Regions from separate parts of the Herbaspirillum camelliae genome, predicted to be linked through region 1. Evidence: predicted binding sites of a transcription regulator. Region 1 holds the regulator's gene; the other holds the start of a gene.
What was found. The regulator FliA, encoded in region 1, starts transcription of late flagellar genes. The targets are predictions, from matches to a motif close to CTAAAGTTTNNNNNNNNNNNGCCGNTA.
Positions count from the first base shown of each region.

Region 2: a site for FliA is predicted at 2,489-2,515, ahead of BGK68_RS14660 (FlxA-like family protein). Genes of this name have one in related genera too.

Region 1 is NZ_KV880769.1:3,839,893-3,849,178, reverse strand. It holds gene flgE (flagellar hook protein FlgE) at 1-1,063, opposite strand, end outside; gene BGK68_RS17300 (flagellar hook assembly protein FlgD) at 1,103-1,825, opposite strand; gene flgC (flagellar basal body rod protein FlgC) at 1,836-2,240, opposite strand; gene flgB (flagellar basal body rod protein FlgB) at 2,247-2,675, opposite strand; gene flgA (flagellar basal body P-ring formation chaperone FlgA) at 2,886-3,623, shown strand; gene flgM (flagellar biosynthesis anti-sigma factor FlgM) at 3,807-4,124, shown strand; gene BGK68_RS17275 (flagella synthesis protein FlgN) at 4,148-4,606, shown strand; gene BGK68_RS17270 (RNA polymerase sigma factor FliA) at 4,687-5,421, opposite strand; gene BGK68_RS17265 (MinD/ParA family ATP-binding protein) at 5,427-6,227, opposite strand; gene flhF (flagellar biosynthesis protein FlhF) at 6,262-7,740, opposite strand; gene flhA (flagellar biosynthesis protein FlhA) at 7,737-9,286, opposite strand, start outside.
Region 2 is NZ_KV880769.1:3,304,186-3,313,471, forward strand. It holds gene BGK68_RS14650 (cytochrome c) at 1-903, shown strand, start outside; gene BGK68_RS14655 (ABC transporter substrate-binding protein) at 1,070-1,909, shown strand; gene BGK68_RS14660 (FlxA-like family protein) at 2,092-2,436, opposite strand; gene hppD (4-hydroxyphenylpyruvate dioxygenase) at 2,594-3,688, opposite strand; gene BGK68_RS14670 (Lrp/AsnC family transcriptional regulator) at 3,837-4,355, shown strand; gene ada (bifunctional DNA-binding transcriptional regulator/O6-methylguanine-DNA methyltransferase Ada) at 4,447-5,538, shown strand; gene BGK68_RS14680 (alpha/beta hydrolase) at 5,592-6,500, shown strand; gene alkB (DNA oxidative demethylase AlkB) at 6,497-7,150, shown strand; gene BGK68_RS14690 (DMT family transporter) at 7,120-8,034, opposite strand; gene BGK68_RS14695 (AraC family transcriptional regulator) at 8,147-8,971, shown strand; gene BGK68_RS14700 (D-amino acid dehydrogenase) at 9,266-9,286, opposite strand, start outside.

The DNA.
Region 1 (9,286 bases):
GGCCGTTGGGGTTGGCGAAGTTCACCAGCACCACGGTGCCCAGGTTCTTGGTCTGCTGGTTGCTGTAGGAACCGATGATGCTGCCATCCTTGTCCACCGAGAAGCTCGACAGGGAGCCCGGCGGCATGCCGTTCTGCACTTGGGCCAGGTTGACGAAGGCCGAACCGGTCTGGGTCGAGCCAGCATAGGAAATATTGATCGGCGCTGCGAACACGCCACCAGCCTTGGCCACGGTCGCCAGTTGGGCCGCGGGGATGGTCAGGGTGTTGTTGGTGGCGGTGATGGCTGCACCGTTGATCAGGGTCATCGTGCCGGTGGAGTCGAAAGTCATCGTTCCCAGGGCTACGGGCACCGCAGGCGTGGCGCCGTTGTTCAGCGTGGTGTTGTCGATCTTGGCGTAGACGGTCCAGGTGGTGGTCGGAGGCGTACCCGTCGGTGCAGCCTTCACATAATAGGTCTGCATGCTGTAGGGATTGCCCAGGCTGTCATACAGATCCACGCCGGTGGAGCTGTTGTAGCTGGTCGGATCGGCGGCGTTGAACGGGGTGGTGGTCGGCACCGACAGGCGCGAGTCCAGGTTGACCTTGGTCGAGATGGTGGTCGTCGGCGTGGCCGGGATGGACGAGGTGTCGATCTGCAGCGGCACCGGATCACCGCCCTGTGCACCGGCGGCCCAACCCATCAGGTAAGCGCCGTTCATGCTGGGGTTGACGATGTAGCCGCTCTTGTCGAGCTGGAACTGGCCATTGCGACCATACATGGGCGACTTGTTGGTCAACGAGGCCGAGAGCTGGAAGAAACCGTCGCCATTGATGGCGATGTCCAGCGGGTTGTTGGACGAACTGATATTGCCTTGCGTGAACTGCTGGGCCACGTTGGCCACGGTTACACCGATGCCCACCGGCGAGTTGCCGGAGCGATTCATCGAGTTGGCGTACATGTCGGCAAATTGCGCCTGCGACTGCTTGAAGCCGACCGTGCTGGCGTTGGCGACGTTATTACCGATGACGTCCAGGCTCTTGGCAGCGCCGTTCAGTCCACTCAGACCTTGTTGAAAACCCATGAGATATCCCCTTGCCCCGAAATTAGTCGGTAGTAACGATTAAAGAATTTGCACAACGTCAGTCGGCTTGATGGTGCCGATGTTGGAGACGTTGAGCTTGATGCCGTCCGCAGCGGTCGAAACGCTGGCCACGGTGCCGAACGCCAGCGCGGTGGCGTTCACGGCGGTGCCATTGTTGGAGGCGGTGACGGTGAAGGTATAGTTGCCATCGGCAGCCTTGCTGCCGGCATCGTTGGTGCCGTCCCAGATCACCGGCACCACGCCGGAAGCCTGCGTACCCAGGTCCATGGTGCGCACGACCGCGCCGGTGGAATCCTTGACCGTGACCACGACCGAGGAAGCGTTGGTGGCCAGGTTCACGCCCATCACGGCGTGCTGCTTGGTGACGTCGTTGCCGCTGGCGTCCTTGGTGGTCTCGGAGGTCAGCTGGACGCTATTGCCCGGCGCCAGCACGCTGTGGCCGATCATGTTGGCCGAGGACAGCGCCTGGGACGAATTGAGGTTGCCCATCAGCGTGGCCAGGGTGCTATTGAGCTGGCTGATGCCCGAGACGGTGGAGAGCTGCGCCATCTGCGAGGTCAGCTGCGAGTTGTCCATGGGATTGTTCGGATCCTGGTTCTTCATCTGCGCCATCAGCAGCGTCAGGAAACGGTTCTGGATCGCATCCGGGCTGTTGTCGGTCAGGCCCGAAGAATTGGAAGTGGACGAGCTGCTGCTCGTGCCATTCATCGCGGTGAGCAGGTCATTGGAGACGGTAGCCATTGATCAGGTCCTATTGTCCGATAGTAAGAGTCTTGACCAGCATGGCCTTGGCCGTGTTCATGGTTTCCACGTTGGTCTGGTAAGAGCGCGAGGCCGAGATCATGTTGACCATTTCCTCGACCGGGTTGACGTTGGGCATGGCCACGTAGCCATTGCCGTCAGCCATGGGATGCTTGGGGTCGTAGACCAGCTTGGGAGGAGCCTGGTCTTCCACCACGGCGGCCACCTTGACGCCGCTGTCCTTGACGCCGCCCACCGGGATGGCCTGGAACACCACCTGCTTGGCCTTGTAGGGCGTACCGTCAGGGCTGGTGGCGCTGTCGGCGTTGGCGATGTTGCTGGCGGTGGCGTTGAGACGCTGCGACTGCGCGCTCATGGCCGACCCAGCGACGTTGAAGATATTGGAAAGAGACATGGTTTATCAGCCCGGTTGGATGGCGTTGAGCATGGCCTTGATCTGGCCGTTCACAGCAGTGACGCCGGCTTCGTAGCGAAGGCCGTTGTCGACGAATTCATTGCGTTCCACATCCAGATCGACGGTGTTGCCGTCCACGCTGCCCTGGGCCACGCCACGGTACTGCAGCGGCGAGCCGCCGATGCTGCCGGGTCCGGTCTCGGGCGCCGTTCCCGCCACATGGGACGCAGCAGTACGCGCCAGCTCCAGCGGCGGCATGGCGGTGGCCTTGTTGTCGAGGGCGTTCTTGAGCGCATCGGCGAAATTGACGTCGCGCGCCTTGTAGTTGGGGGTATCCGCATTGGCAATGTTGGACGCCAGCACCTGCTGGCGCTGGGCGCGCAGGTTCATCGCCATCTCATTGAAGCGGAAGAAATCGTCTAGCTTAGAGACCATCAGGCCCTCCAGATAACCCGGCGCCGCCCGCGCTGTTCGCGCACTACGCCGATGATGGAATTACGTAGGCTTGATCATACGTTTCCACCCGCGACTCTAAGGGGCGATAAAGAGAGAAAAGCCTCCCCTGTTTGCCCTTTTGAGCTCGCGCGCGCGAAGTAACATTGCTGCCAAGATTCGCCAATGTCCCCTTGGGACAAGTTGCTCAAGATGAAACACCTTCTCCGCGCATTGCGTCACGCCTGCGCCGCCTTGGCCTTGCTGGCTGGCGGAATGCTGGCCTTGTCTCCCGCCTCGGCGCAAAACGATCCCAATGCCCCGCAACGCCAGGACTTGCAGATCGTGCAACAAACGGCCGAGCAATTCCTCAAGGCCCAGACCGCCGGACTGCCGGGCAGCATCACCATTCAGACCGACCCGATCGATCAGCGCATGGTGTTGCCGGCCTGCCTGGATCCCCAGGCCTTCATGCCAAATGGCGCGCGCCTGTGGGGCCGCACCTCGGTGGGCGTGAAATGCATCGCTCCCTCTCCGTGGACCCTCTACGTGCGCGCCAACGTCCAGGTGATCTCGGACTACCTGATCGCCGCCGTGCCGCTGGCCCAGGGTCAGACCATCAGCGCCGGCGACATCAGCCGGGTGCGGGGCGACATGTCGGCCCTGCCGGCTGGCGTGATCACCGAAGAATCGCAGGTCATTGGCCGTGTGGCCGGCATGTCGTTGCGCGCTGGCACGCCCTTGCGCATGGACGCCATCCGCAACCAGCGGGTGGTCCAGCAGGGCCAGTCGGTGCGCGTGGTCTCCAATGGCCCCGGCTTCCAGATTTCCACCGAGGCGCGCGCACTGTCCAATGCCAACGAGGGCCAGATGACGCAGGCGCGCACCGCTGCGGGCCAGGTGGTCAGCGGTATTGCCAAGGCTGGCGGGATTCTGGAAATCAACTATTGAAAATCAGCTATAAAATTAATACAGGGCAATTCCTCCTCGGGTCTCGTCACATGAGAGAATGTGAAGAAATATCCTTCACACCCCTCAATTAGATGCGCTGGCTGTTAAAGTTTGCGCGGAAATGGTCGATAATCAATGCGACAGGCGGGTGCAAAGCGCCCCCACCCTACAAGGAATACTGCCGTGAACGTTAACGACGCCCTCAAATCCGCCGCGCTCAACACTGAGCAGACCCAGGCCCAGCCTCGCAACAACGCCCAGGCGGGCGCGACTGCCGGCAACAGCGCCGCCAGCTCTGCCGCCTCCGACAGCGTGCGCCTGTCGGCGACCTACCAGTCGCTGGAAACCAAGGTCAGCAGCAGCAGCGGCAGCTTCGATGCCAAGAAAGTCGCCGAAATCAAGGCCGCCATCGCCAATGGCACCTTCCAGATCGACGCCGACAAAGTGGCCAACGGCCTCATCGACACCGTCAAGACCCTGATCAACGCCCGTCGCGCCTGATCCCCAGTACAGGATTGATCTGCATGAACCCGGCTAGCCAACTGCAACAGGAACAAGCGGCCTTGTCGCGCCTGGTCGAAAAACTGCGCCAGGAACAGGCTCTGCTGGCCGACGCCACGCCAGAAGGACTGACCGAGGTCATCTCCGAAAAAGCCACCATCGTCGCCGACATGGCCACCCTGGCCGGCAACCGCCATACCCTGCTAGGCCAGCTGGGCTACAGCGAAGACGAAGCCGGCATGCAGAAGTGGATGAATGAGCGCGGCAGCGAGGCCGACCGCGAGCACTGGGCGGCCCTGTTCGAACTGGCGCAGGACGCCAAGGAACTGAACCGCGTCAACGGCCTGCTGATCGGCAAGAAGATCTCGCTCAACCAGAGCGCCCTGACCATACTGCAAGGCAAGACCGGCGCCGGCAATTTCTATGGCCCCGATGGCCAGAACAGCATCAGCGCATCGGGCCGCAGGCTGGGTGTGGTGTAACGCCGCCACCCCTTTCCGCTTCAGCAGAAAACCAAAAGCCCGGCATTGCCGGGCTTTTTGCATGATGGGCGGGATCCGTATCAGGCCACGCCGCTCCAGGAATGCTCGCGCAGATAGGAGCGCATGCGTGAAATGGCCTGGCTGTGCAGCTGGCAGACGCGCGACTCGGACACCCCCATCACGGCGCCGATTTCCTTGAGATTCATCTCCTGCTCGTAATACAGCGCCATCAGGATCTGCTCGCGCTCGGGCAGAGCCTTGATCGAATCCACCACCGCTTCGCGGAAGCCGCCATTGATCAGGTTCTGCAGAGGATCGTCCGAGTCCGAGGTCTGGTGACGGTCCAGGAAGTGCTCGTGGCCGCCGTCGTCGTCATGGAAATCTTCGTAGTAGATCAACTGATGGCCGCCGCATTCGCTCAGCAGGGACTGATAGTCCTCCAGACTGATCTGCATGTGCTGCGCCAGCTCGGCTTCCTTCGGCTGCCGCCCCAACTGCTGCAGCAACGTCTGCATGGCTTCTTCGACCTTGCGGGCGTTCTGGCGGATGCTGCGCGGCAGCCAGTCGCTGCTGCGCAGCTCATCGAGCATGGCACCGCGAATACGTTGCACGGCATAGGTCTCGAACTGGGCGCCATGGGTTTCCTCGTAGCGGTTGACGGCATCGAGCAGGCCCATCATGCCGGCCTGGATGAGGTCGTCCACCTCCACGCTGGGAGGCAACTTTGCCTTGAGCTGATGCGCCAGCTTCTTCACCAGCGGCGCATGCTGCTCCAGCAAATCGTTCTTGCCTTTTTTTCCCTTGACGTTATACATGCACGTCACACTCCCAGACTCGCACCGTCGGTCGCCATCCCGTAAGTGCTGCGCGCCGATTCGGCTGCGGTGAATTTCTTGGACAGGCGCTGGAAAGCCAGCGCCGCCGTCGCGAACGGAAACACATCCATCACCGCGCGCCCCTGCCCGGTGGCGCGACGGATATGGTCGTCGGCCGGGATGGCGCCCAGGTAATCGAGCTGCGCCGCCAGGTAGCGGCTGGCCGCCTGCGCCATGTTGGCGTAGACGGTGCGCGCCTCGGCTTCGGTCGCATCATTGACGATGAGACTGAACGGACGACGACCAATGCGGTCGCTCAGGCTCTTGAGCAGCACATAGGCAGCCTTGATCGAGGACGCCGTGGTCGAGACCTGGATCACGATCTCCCCCATCTCCATGGTCGGCACCGGCAGCGACTGGTCCGCCGACAGCACGCCATTGACCAGGGTGATCTCGGCCTGCTCGATGAGGCTGTCGAAGATCTCCGCCAGTTGCCCGGCCTGCGGATCGCTGGCAGAAGGAACGCTGCGCCGCGCAATGCGCGCCATCGAAAAACCTTCCGGCAACATGCGGGTCGCTTCGCGCGGTGCACGCTCCATGCGCGCCACCTCCTGCAGCGTGGCCACGTCGTGGCGCAAACCGATGCGGGTGAGCAGCCCGGTGGTGGCCACATCGCCATCGATGACCAGCACGCTATGCTTGGCCTGCGCCAGCGAAGCTGCGAGATTGATGAGCATGGCGCTCTTGTCTTCCTCCCCTAGCACGGAGAAGAAGGTAAACAGCCTGGGGACCGGACGCTCCAGCATCCGGCGCAATCCAGCGGCCTGGTCGCCATCGTAACTAGCCAAAGCTCACCTCGCGCAGACCTTTGTCATTCATGGACATGGCGGTGGGACCGATCACGCCGGGTAACTCACCCTCCTGGAATTCGAAAGGCGCAGTCTCGCGCTTCTGCTTGAAGGCGCGGTCGGCCAGGTAGAGCTTGTTGGCCACATGCAGGTCTTCAGGCACGCGCTGGCCGTTGGCCACGTAGTGCAGGTTGAGCTTGTGACGGATCACCACGTCCAGCACATTGCCGATGGTGGCCGCTTCGTCGAGCTTGGTGATGATGCAGCCGGCCAGGCCGGAGCTGGAATAGGCATGCACCACCTCGTTCAAGGTGCCGCCAGTGGCGGTGGCGTTCAGGCACAGCAGGCGCTTGATGTCCACGCCGGCGCCGGTGAGCATGGCGTCCTGCTCGGCCACCATCTGGTCGCGCTGGCCCACACCGGCGGTGTCGATCAATACGGTGTGCTTGCCCTTCAACTCTTCCAGCGCAATGCGCAGGTCGGTCTCGTCCTTGACCGAGTGCACCATCACGCCCAGGATCTTGCCGTAGATGCGCAACTGTTCGTAGCCGCCGATACGGTAGCCGTCGGTGGTGATCAGGGCCAGCTTGCCGGAGCCGTGGCGCATCACGCAGCGCGCCGCCAGCTTGGCGGTGGTGGTGGTCTTGCCCACGCCGGTGGGGCCGACCATGGCGAAGACGCCGCCGTTTTCCAGCAATTCGTTTTCGTTGGCCAGGGTGTTGAGGTTGCGGGCCAGCACCGACTTGACCCAGAACATGATGTCTTGGGACTTGGAATTGGCCGGCAGGTTTTCCGTGATCAGACGCGACAGGCTGGCCGAGAAGCCGGCCGCCAGCATTTCCTTCAGGACGATGCCCTTGAGCGGTTCACGCTTCTGCGTGCCGCCCCAGGAAATCTCGGCCAGTTGGGTTTCCAGCACGCCGCGCATGGAGCGGATCTCGCTCATGACCTCGGAGAGAATCTCGTCGTAGTCCTTGCCATCGAATTCAGGCAGGGCCGAACGCGGACGGTCCTGCTCCTGCTCGTGCCCCTGCTGGGCGGCGGCCGAAGTGGCAGGACGACGCTGAGCGCTGTCGCGGGTGCGGTTGCGCCAGACGCGGGCATCGGCCGCCGGCGCGGCCTCGGCGCGACCCTGGCCGCGTTCGCTGCCGGGCTGGTCCAGCAAGGGAGCGCTGTCCCGCGCCGGGCGGGCTTGCGCCGGCGGCGAAGACAACAGGGCCGGACGGCGTGGCTGCTGCGCCGGCGGCAAGCCCGACTGCTGCTGCAGCGAGGCGGGCTGGGGACGACCTGACGGGGCGCGCGCACCGGTGGGCGCGACCAGGGTCGTCATATCCTCATTGGCCATGGCCAGGATTTCCACCCCGTCAGGAATATTGCGGTTGGAGAGAATGACGGCATCCGGCCCAAGCGCCTCGCGGACCTGGCGCCAGGCCTCGCGAGAAGAATTGGCGATAAATTTCTTGACGTTCATGCTTGCCCTCCAACTAGGCTGGTAACTTTAATCGTTTTCGACTCGGGTACTTCAGCGTGCGACAGCACGCGCAATTGTGGCATGGCCCGGCGCAGGAAGCGCGCCAGCAGCGTACGCAAGGGCGCGCCCACCAACAGCACCGGCGAATACCCCATCTGTTCCTGGCGCTGCGCCGCTATCTCGGTATGCTGCACCAGCGAATCGGCCAGGCCCGGCTCGATGCCGCCGGACTCGCCGCTGGCCTGCAGGGCCTGCATGAGCAGACGCTCCAGCTTGGAATCGAGCGCCATGACCGGCAACTCGGTTTCGCCCGGGAACATCTGCTGCACGATCGCCCGGCCCAGCGCGATACGCACGATCGCGGTGAGGTCGGTCGGATCCTGGATGCGCGCGGCGTGCTCGGCCAGGGTCTCGATGATGGTGCGCATATCGCGGATATGCACGCCTTCGGCAAGCAGGTTCTGCAACACCTTCTGCAGGCTGCCCAGCGGCAGCATCTTGGGCACCAGGTCCTCGACCAGCTTGGGCGCATCCTTGGCGAGGTGGTCCAGCAGGCTCTGCACCTCCTGGCGTCCCAGCAGCTCTGCAGCATGGGTGGTGATCAGGTGGTTCAGGTGCGTGGCCACCACGGTGCCGGCATCGACCACGGTGTAACCCATGGTAGAGGCTTGCTCGCGCAGACCATTGTCGATCCACACCGCCGGCAGCCCGAAGGCCGGGTCGGTGGTCATCATGCCCGGCAAGGGACCGGTCACCATGCCGGGATTGATGGCCAGATACTGACCAGCATGGGCCTCGCCGTTGCCGACTTCCACTCCCTTGAGGGTAATGCGATAGGCCGAGGGTTTCAATTCCAGATTGTCGCGGATATGGATCGGCGGCGACAGGAAGCCCACTTCCTGGGCGAATTTCTTGCGGATGCCCTTGATGCGCTTGAGCAACTCGCCGCCCTGCCCCTTGTCCACCAGCGGGATGAGACGATAACCCACTTCCAGGCCGAGGGTATCGACCGGCATGACGTCGTTCCAGGTGGCCTCTTCGCTTTCCTGCGGGGCCGCCGCCGCGCCGCCGCCGGCGGCCGCCTGCGCCTGGCTGGCAGCGGCCTCGGTCTTGGCCTTTTCGACGCGCTTGCTGATGGCGTAGGCGCCACCGCCCATGGCTGCGGCCAGCAGGATGAAGGCGATGTGCGGCATGCCGGGGATGAGACCCATGCCGCCGATGATGACGGCGGTAATGTAGAGCACTTCCGGCTTGGCGAAGAGCTGATTGATCAGCTGGCCGCCCACGTCCTGGTCGTTGGCCACGCGCGAGACCACCACACCGGCGGCGGTGGAAATGATCAGCGAGGGGATCTGCGCCACCAGGCCGTCACCGATGGCCAGCAAGGTGTAGTTCTTCAGGGCGGCGTCGAAGGCCAGGTCGTGCTGCACCATGCCCACCACCAGGCCGCCGACGATGTTGACGACGGTAACGATGATGCCGGCCACGGCGTCGCCGCGCACATACTTGGAAGCACCGTCCATGGCGCCGTAGAACTCGGATTCCT
Region 2 (9,286 bases), 540 kb from region 1:
CTGTCGATGAAGGCGTGGAACTGGCTGTTCCTGGACAAGAAACCGTTTGAGCCCGATCCCTCGCAGTCGGCGCAGTGGAATCGCGGTGCGTACCTGGTGCAGGGCCTGGCCCATTGCAGTACCTGCCACACGCCGCGCAACTTCCTGATGGCCGAGCAACTGGAGCGCCGCCTGCAAGGCGGCTCGCTGGGTACCTGGTATGCGCCGGACATCACGCCCGCCGCCTTGCAGGCCAAGCCGGCATGGACGCGCGAGATGCTGGCCGACTACCTGGCCAGCGGCCACGCCGCCAACGGTGCGACGGCGGCCGGCCCGATGCTGGAAGCCATCGAGATGAGTTTCTCGCGCCTGCGCCGTGAAGACCTGGACGCGATGGCCAGCTACCTGTTGCCGCCGACAGCCGCCACCGCAGCACCAGTCGTCGCCAAGCCGCCCGTCGGCCTCACGCCGGTGCAGGGGGATGACACGCCGCAGGCGCTGGCCGCGCTGAGCCTGGGCGCGCGCGTCTACATGAACAATTGCGCGTCCTGCCACAACACCGCCGGCCAGGGCCTGAATGGCCTGCCGCCGCTGCAGGGGCACCCGGTGTTGCACCAGCCCAATGGTGACAATGTGGTCATGGCCATCCTGGAAGGGGTGTTGCCCGAGCATGGACAGGGCATGATCGGCTTTGCCCATACGCTCAACGATGAGCAGGTGGCTGCGGTCACCAACTACCTGTTGCAGGACATCGGCGGCAGCAAGGCCAGTGTCACGGCAAAGCGGGTCTCCGCATTGCGTGGCGGTGGCGAGGCGTCGCCGCTGTTGTGGCTGGCCCGCACCGGGATGGCGCTGGCGGGCTTGCTGGTGGCGCTGCTGATGCTGGTCTTGTGGCGTCGGCGTCGCGCGCGCAGGGTGGCCTGACGAGCTGCCTGGCCGTTACAGAGAGCGTATTTCCGAGAAGCCGTCCGGTGCAAACCGGGCGGCTTTTTCCTGGATGCTGATTTGTTGTTCACCCTGGCCATTCGTGACAGTAAGGATTGTTTCAGGCTATCCTCGCCACTCGACGAGGAAAAGCATGAAAAAGCGCATGAAAAAGATTTCGCAGCACATCAAACGCATGGGCAAGGGCAGCCTCCTGGTGGCCTGTGCCGCGCTTTTCCCTGGCCTGGCCCAGGCCGATCGCCTGGCCGATATCCAGGCCCGCGGTACGCTGGTCTGCGCGACGCTGGCCAATAACGAGCCGCTCGGTTTTCCTGATCCGCAGAGTCGCCAGGTGGTCGGTTTCGACGTGGACATGTGCGCCGCCGTGGCGCGCAGGCTGGGCGTGCAGATGGAGCAGAAGAGCGTGACGGTGGAAGGGCGCTTGCCGGCCCTCATCGGGGGGCAGGTCGATCTGGTCTCGGCGGCCCTAGGCTATACGCGCGAGCGTGCCCGCCAGATCGACTTCACTGCCTCGCATTACCAGAATCCGATCAAGCTGATCGTGCAATCCGACTCCGGCCTGAACCTGATCTCGGACCTGGCCGACAAGCGCATCAGCGCCAATCGCAGCTCAACTCCGGAACAGGCAGTGCGCCGTGTACTGCCCAAGGCCATGCTGCAGACCTTTGCCGATACGCCGCAGGCTTTCCTGGCGCTGGCCCAGGGCCGGGCGGACGGTCTGGCCATTTCCATGCCTTCGGGCATCCGTTTCGTCAACGAATCGGCCGGGCGCTTCAAGTTCGTCGAGGGGGCGCTGTCCTGGGAGCCGACCGCGCTGGGCGTGAAGAAGGGCGAACACCGGCTGCGTGACGCCGTCAATGCGGCGCTGGCCGCGCTGGAAAAGGACGGGGAAATCGACGCCCTGTGGACCAAGTGGTTTGGTCCCAAGACCAAGTTCAATATTCCGCGCGACAAGAAGCTGACGCCGATTTCGGCGTTTCGCTAGGTGCTCTGGCGGGGGGCGATCATTCCGTGATCAAGGTAGGGAATATTGTCCGCTTGCTTTGCAAAAATAAATGCATTCGCGGGCAGCGGCAGACCGCAGAGGATGCCCTGAAGAAAGCGAACATCTTGATCGATAAGGCCTACCGCGATCCTCCGCTTCCTGATCTCAGCCATTGAACTGGCTCAAGCCGACGGCGCCAGCGCCACGCCATGAGCGTGATGGTGCGCGGCGTGGGCGGCCATCGATAACGCCATGCTGAGATAGTTGTCGCTGCGCCTGCGTTGCTGCGCCTGCTGTTGTTCCAGCACGAACAATTGCTGGTAGAGATTGCGGATCTGCTGCTGCAGCAACTGACGCTGCTGCTTGCCATCCTTGTTGGCGGGGAAGCGCGCCAGCGACTGCGCCTGCTGTTGCAGGATCAGGATGCGATGGCTCAGTTGCGCGATCAGTTCGGCCGGATCGTGATCCAGTGTGTCGGTGCCTGCGGCTTGCGGGACAGCGTCTTGCCTTGTCTGATCGACGTACATGCGGACTCCAGCCCCTGACGAGGCGCTAGTGAGATGGGATTGCCTGCATGTTTTACGGCAGCCTGGGGCAAAGCTTGAGCCGCAAAATGAAAAAGGCGGAGCCGCCTTGATGCGGGCTCCGCCTTTCCTGGCCGGGTGGGTAGCGTGGTCAGGAGATTCAGATCACGCCACGGCGCATCTGGTCCAGTTCGATGGATTCGAAGAGCGCCTTGAAATTGCCCTCGCCGAAGCCGTCATTACCCTTGCGCTGGATGATCTCGTAGAACACCGGGCCGATCAGGTTCTGGGTAAAGATCTGCAGCAGCAGGCCCTGGCCGGCCGTGGGCGCGCCATCGATCAGGATCTTCAGTTCACGCAGGGCGTCCAGGTCTTCACCATGGCCGGGGATGCGGCGTTCGACCAGGTCGTAATAGGTGGAGATGGTGTCCTGCAGCGGCACCCCACGCTCGCGCAGGGCGCGCACGGTCTGGTAGATGTCGTCGGTGCCCAGGGCGATGTGCTGGATGCCTTCACCGTTGTACTGCTTGATGAATTCCTCGATCTGCGATTTGTCGTCGGCGCTCTCGTTGATGGGAATGCGGATCTTGCCGCACGGGCTGGTCATGGCGCGCGAGCGCAGGCCGGTGACCTTGCCTTCGATGTCGAAATACTTGATCTCGCGGAAATTGAACAGGCGGGTGTAGAAGGAAGACCAGGTATCCATCGCGCCGCGCATGACGTTGTGGGTCAGGTGATCGATATAGGTGAGGCCCACGCCCTTGGGATTGCGCTCCACGCCGGGGAAGAACTGGAAGTCCACGTCATAGATGGAGCCATTCTCGCCATAGCGGTCCACCAGGTACAGCAGCGAACCACCGATGCCGCGAATGGCGGGAATATTCAGTTCCATCGGCCCCAGCTTGGCCTCGACGCCTTCCGCGCCCAGTTCCAGCGCACGCTTGTAGACCTGGGCGGCATCCTTGACCCGGAAGGCCATGGCGTTCACCGAGGCGCCATGCACCTGGGCGAAGGCGGCGGCATTGCTGCCGGGTTCGCCGTTGAGGATGAAGTTGACCTGGCCTTGACGGTACAGGGTGACGTTCTTGGAGCGGTGCCGCGCCACGGCGGTAAAGCCCATCAGTTCCAGCACACCGGCGATGGCGGCAGGGTCGGCGGCAGTGTATTCGACGAATTCGAAACCGTCGGTGCCCATGGGATTGTCGAACAGGTCGCCGCTGGCGGCGGGGGCGAAATTGGTCTCGGTGTGGCCCATCTGTGTCTCCTCGTATCAGGTGCGGCCGGCAAATGCGGCCTATGCGAGGAGTTTATTGCGTAAAAAGCGCAATATGTGATTGTTTTTTTGCGCGATAAACTAGGTAATATGCACAAATAATTCTTAAATAGGTAAATTGGAGAGATAAATGAGCATCATCAATGTGGACCGCTATGACCTCGCGCTGCTGACCGAGCTGCAGCGCGACGGCCATATCACCAATAGCGCCCTGGGCCAGAAGGTCCACTTGTCGACCTCGCAGATCAGCCGTCGCGTGCAGCGCCTGGAAGAAGCCCACGTCATCGAACGCTACACCGCCGTGCTGGACCCGGCCGTGGTCGGCCTGGGTGTGACGGCCTTCACCACCGTGACGCTGGATCGCCAAGGCGAGACCCGCGGCGAGCTCTTCGAGAAGGCCGTGGAGACCATGCCCGAGGTGACCGAGTGCTTTTCGGTCACGGGAGAGGGCGATTATATCCTGCGCATCGTCGCCCCCGACCTGGCGGCGTTTTCCGAATTCATGATGACGCGCCTGCTGCGCCTGCCGGGCGTGACCAATGTCAAATCCAACATCACCCTCAAGAAGGTCAAGCAGTCGCATGAACTGCCGCTGGAACACGTGATGCAGCCGGTCAAGTCGCGCCAGCGCATCCGCTTCTCGCAGTAGGCGGGCGCAGCGGATTCGAAAGCAAGCGGCGGAGTGTGTCCGCTTGCTGTGCGGCCTAGAATCCGGACATTGCCATCGCCTTGAGCGCATCATGCCGACACTGCCTGAGCTTACCAACGAACCCACCGAGTCCATCGATATTGCCCGCTGGCGCGCCGTACAGCAGCGCGACCAGTCTGCTGACGGCCAGTTCTGGTATTCGGTGAAGACCACCGGCGTCTATTGCAGGCCTTCCTGCGGGGCGCGCACGCCCTTGCGCAAGAACGTCGCCTTCCACGCCAGCTGCGCTGCGGCCGAGGCGGCCGGATTTCGGCCCTGCCAGCGCTGTCGGCCCGACCTGCCGCCGCTGGTGCAGCGCCAGGCCGAGGCCGTGGCGCAGGCCTGCCGCCTGATCGAAGCCGCCGAGACCGCACCGGACACCGCCGCCCTGGCCGAGGCGGTGGGCCTGAGCCGCTATCACTTCCATCGGATCTTCAAGGCCCATACCGGCGTCACCCCCAAGGCCTATGCCGATGCCCATCGCGGCCAGCGCCTGCGCGCCCAGCTTGGCCAGGGCAGCAGCGTGACCGAGGCGCTCTACGAGGCCGGTTTCAATTCCAGCGGGCGCTTCTATGCCCACAGCGACGCCCAATTAGGCATGAAACCGAGCGCCTACCGGCGCGGCGGCAGCGGCGAGCGCATCCGCTTCGCAGTGGCGCAGTGCTGGCTGGGGGCCTTGCTGGTGGCCGCGACGGGGCAGGGCATCTGCGCCGTCACGCTGGGCGAGGACGCCGATGTGCTGGTACGTCAGTTGCAGGACCGTTTTCCGCAGGCCGACCTGGCGCCCGGCGACGCCGACTTCGAACGCATGCTGGCGCAGGTGCTGGCGGCGCTGGAAGACCCCCGGCAAGGCGCGGCGCTGCCGCTGGACGTGCGGGGTACGGCGTTCCAGCAGCGGGTCTGGCAAGCCTTGCGCAGCATTCCGTCAGGCGTGACCTTGACCTATTCCGAACTGGCCGCGCGCCTGGGGCAACCGGCGGCCGTGCGGGCCGTGGCCAATGCCTGCGCCAACAACGAGATCGCCGTGCTCATCCCCTGTCACCGCATCGTGCGCCTGGATGGCTCGCCCTCCGGCTACCGCTGGGGCATACAGCGCAAGGCCGCGCTGCTGGCGCGCGAAGCAGCAAACCGGGAGGGCGCCTGAAGCGGCGCGCAGGCGCGGCTACAATAGCTGTTCCCTCATTACCGGAGCCGCGCATGCCTGTTCCTGGCAAGGCCGCACTCATCCTGGCTGGCGCTACCGCGCTGCTGGGCAGCCTCATCGCCTGTTCGCCGCTGACGGCCATCAATGCCGTTACGCCCGCCTCGACCTACCTCAAGACCGAAGGCGTGCCCTATGCCGGCAGCGACAATGCACGCCAGCAGTTGGATGTCTATCGCCCCGCCGACACGGCCAGCACACCGCCGCAGGGGCGGCCGGTGGTGGTGTTCTTCTATGGCGGCAGCTGGAACCAGGGCAGCCGCAAGGACTATGCCTTCGTCGGTGAAGCCTTGGCCTCCCGCGGGGTCATCGCCGTGCTGCCGGACTACCGCCTCTATCCCGAAGTCAGCTATCCCGATTTCCTCCAGGACAGCGCCCAGGCCGTGGCCTGGACCTTGCGCTCGCTGCAGGCGCTGGGCGGCGATCCGCAGCGGGTCTTCGTCATGGGCCATAGCGCTGGCGCCTACAACGCCGCCATGATGGCGCTGGATGCGCGCTGGCTGGACGCCGCTGGCGCGACGCCGGCGCAACTGCGCGGCTGGATAGGCCTGGCCGGCCCCTATGACTTCCTGCCCATCGAAAACCCGGACGTGAAACCGGTATTCCACTTCCCCGACTCGCCCCCCGATTCGCAGCCGGTGCGCCACGTCCAGGCCAGCGCGCCGCCAGCACTGCTGATCGCCTCGCACCAGGACAAGCTGGTCTCGGCCACCCGCAACACCGGTGGCCTGGCCGCCTTGCTGCGCCAGCACGGGGTGCCGGTGGTGGAGACCTATTTCGACAATACCTCCCACGCCTCGCTGGTGGGCAGCCTGGCGCGTCCGCTGCGGTTCATCGCCCCCACGCTGGACGAGGTCAGCCGCTTCATCGATGCGCCGCCGCCGCGCACGGCGGGGCGGTCGTGACTGGCGATCTGTTCGCTGGCCTGGAACGCACGCCCGCGGTGGAACGCATCACCGAGGGCGCGCTCTTGCTGCGCGCCTTTGTCGATGCCAGCGAGGCCGCGCAACTGATGCAGGACATCGCGACCGTGCTGGCGCAGTCGCCCCTGCGGCACATGCAGACGCCGGGCGGTTTTCGCATGTCGGTGGCCATGAGCAATTGCGGGCAGTACGGCTGGGTGACGGACCGGCGCGGCTATCGCTACCAGTCGCTGGACCCCTTGAGCGAGCGCGACTGGCCGCTCATGCCAGCGTCTTTCCTGGCCTTGGCCGGACGCGCCGCAGAGGCGGCCGGCTTTGCGGCGTTCGTGCCGGACGCCTGCCTGGTCAACCGCTATGAACCCGGCGCCAAGATGTCGCTGCACCAGGACCGCAATGAAATCGACATGACCCAGCCCATTGTCTCGGTGTCGCTGGGTCTGCCGGCCACCTTCCTGTTTGGCGGCATGGAGCGCAGCGACAAGGCGCAATGCATGCGCCTGGAAAGTGGTGACGTGGTGGTCTGGGGCGGACCGGCGCGGCTGGCTTTCCATGGCGTCGATACGGTGCGGCAGGCAGAGCATCCGCTCACCGGAGCCTGCCGCTACAACCTGACTTTTCGTCGCGCGCGCTGAGCGCCGCAGCGGCTCCCGCCGGGCCGGCGCAGCGACAGCGCCAGGCCCGCCATGATGGCCGCCGCGCCAGCCAGCATGGACGGCGGCAGCGGCTCCTGCAGCGCCCAGGCCGAAGCCAGCACGCCAAACAGCGGCGAGAGCGCATTGAGCATCATCGCCTTCACGCCCAGACGCGCCACCACCCAGTTGAACAGCGCCACGCTGACAATGCTGACCAGCACGCCGTGATAGAGCGACTGCAGCGCCAGCGCCGCCCAGGGCTTGGAAAAGGTCTCCGCCCCTTGCCAGGGAAGCGCCGCCAGCACCCAGCCCAGCGAGAGCACCTGGGTCATGGCGACCGCATCCAGCGGCGGCAGGCCCCAGGTCTTGTTGAGCACCAGATACCAGGCCCACATGAAGGCTGACAGCACGAACAGCAGGTCGCCGCGCCAGGCGCCCTCTGGCGTGAGCGAGCCGCCGGCCATCGCGCCATGCAACCCCACCACCAGCAGGCCGCCCACCAGCAGCAATGTCCCCCACAGCGAAAAGCGCTCATCGCGGCGGAACACGAAGCGGCTGATCGCCATCCCGAACAGCGGCGTGAGCGCCGGATGGATCAGCGCGCCGTGCGAGGCCGGCGCGTAGTTCACTCCGCCCACCAGCACCAGGCTGAACAAGGGGCCCGAGAGCAGGAACAGCACCAGCGCGCGCGGCCAGCCCAGGCCGCAGGCATTGGCCAGTCCGCGCCGCCAGACATAGGGCAGCATCAGCAGGCCGCTGGTGAGATAGCGCACCAGGGTGGCGTCCTGGGGCGTCAGGCCGTGCTGGAAGCCGTAACGGGAAATGACGGGCTGGATGCCCCAGATCAGGGCCACGAGGATGCCGGCAAGAAGGGAAGGGGGCATGGCGGTAGGAAGAGCAATGGAAAGACAGAACAGTAGTCCAGGCCGGGTTTGACTGACTTTCGATGCTGGGACAATAATATTCGAATTTCCGCCATCTCTTGAACCGCAGCCGATGACCACGCCCGCCGCCCATCCCGCCCGCCCTGCCGTCCTGCCCATCGATCAGGTGGATGGCATTCCGCGCCCGGTGGTAGCAGCCGGTGCGCACTACCGGCACGGTGCAGTGCAGCCCTGGCACAGCCATCGGCGCGCGCAGCTGTTGTATGGCCTGAGCGGACTGATGCAGGTGATCACTGCTGATGGCGCCTGGGTGGTGCCGCCCCAGCATGCGGTGTGGATTCCTTCCGGGCGCGAGCACCAGAGCCGCATGCTGCAAGCCGTCACCACCTGCAGCGCTTTCATCGAGCCTGACCATGCGCCACGCGTGGCGTCTTCCTGCCAGGTGCTGGAGGTGCGCCCGCTGCTGCGCGAGCTGCTCATCGAAGCCACCCGCATGGACCCCCATTACGTCCTCCACAGCCGGGAAGAAAACCTGATCCGCCTGCTGCTCGATGAAATCGGCCGCGCCGAGGAAATCCCGGCCCATGTCCCATTGCCGCCTGAGCCCCGGCTGGGCGAGCTGTGCCACCGCTTCCTGGCCGCGCCATCGATCCGTTCGGGACCGGCCCAGTGGGCGCTCCAGCTGCATATCAGCGAACGGACCTTCAGCCGCCGCTTCCTGGCCCAGACCGGCATGGGCTTCCAGCAGTGGCGTCTGCGCGCCTGCGTCATGTACGCCATCTCGCGCCTGGCGCTGGGCCAGCCCGTTACCGCCATCGCCTATGACCTGGGCTATGAGCGGCCCGCGGCCTTTTCGACGATGTTTCGCAAGATGACCGGCCACATGCCATCGGCCCATCCGGCGGCGCAGGCTGCACCAGGGCAACCCGATCGATGATCAGTGTGCTCGCTGCATGCTTGCCGCGCACCGGCAGGCAGCAGAGAAAGGTTGAGCAAGCTCGGTCTTGTCCGAAAAAATGGCAAATTCCGGACAAAATCTTGCCAAGTGGACAGGAGGTGCAATGTCCGCACTCTTCGACCTCACGGTATTTCGTGACGTCTTGGGGCAAGAAGTCTAGGTTACCGCTCTGGATGTCCGACGCAGAATAGACGGTCGCTGCCATAAAAAAGGCCGGAGAACTGCACTCCGGCCAAGCATTCTGCGAGGGATGCAGAAGACACTATTCCATCCTCATGCCCCGGCCAGGCGTGG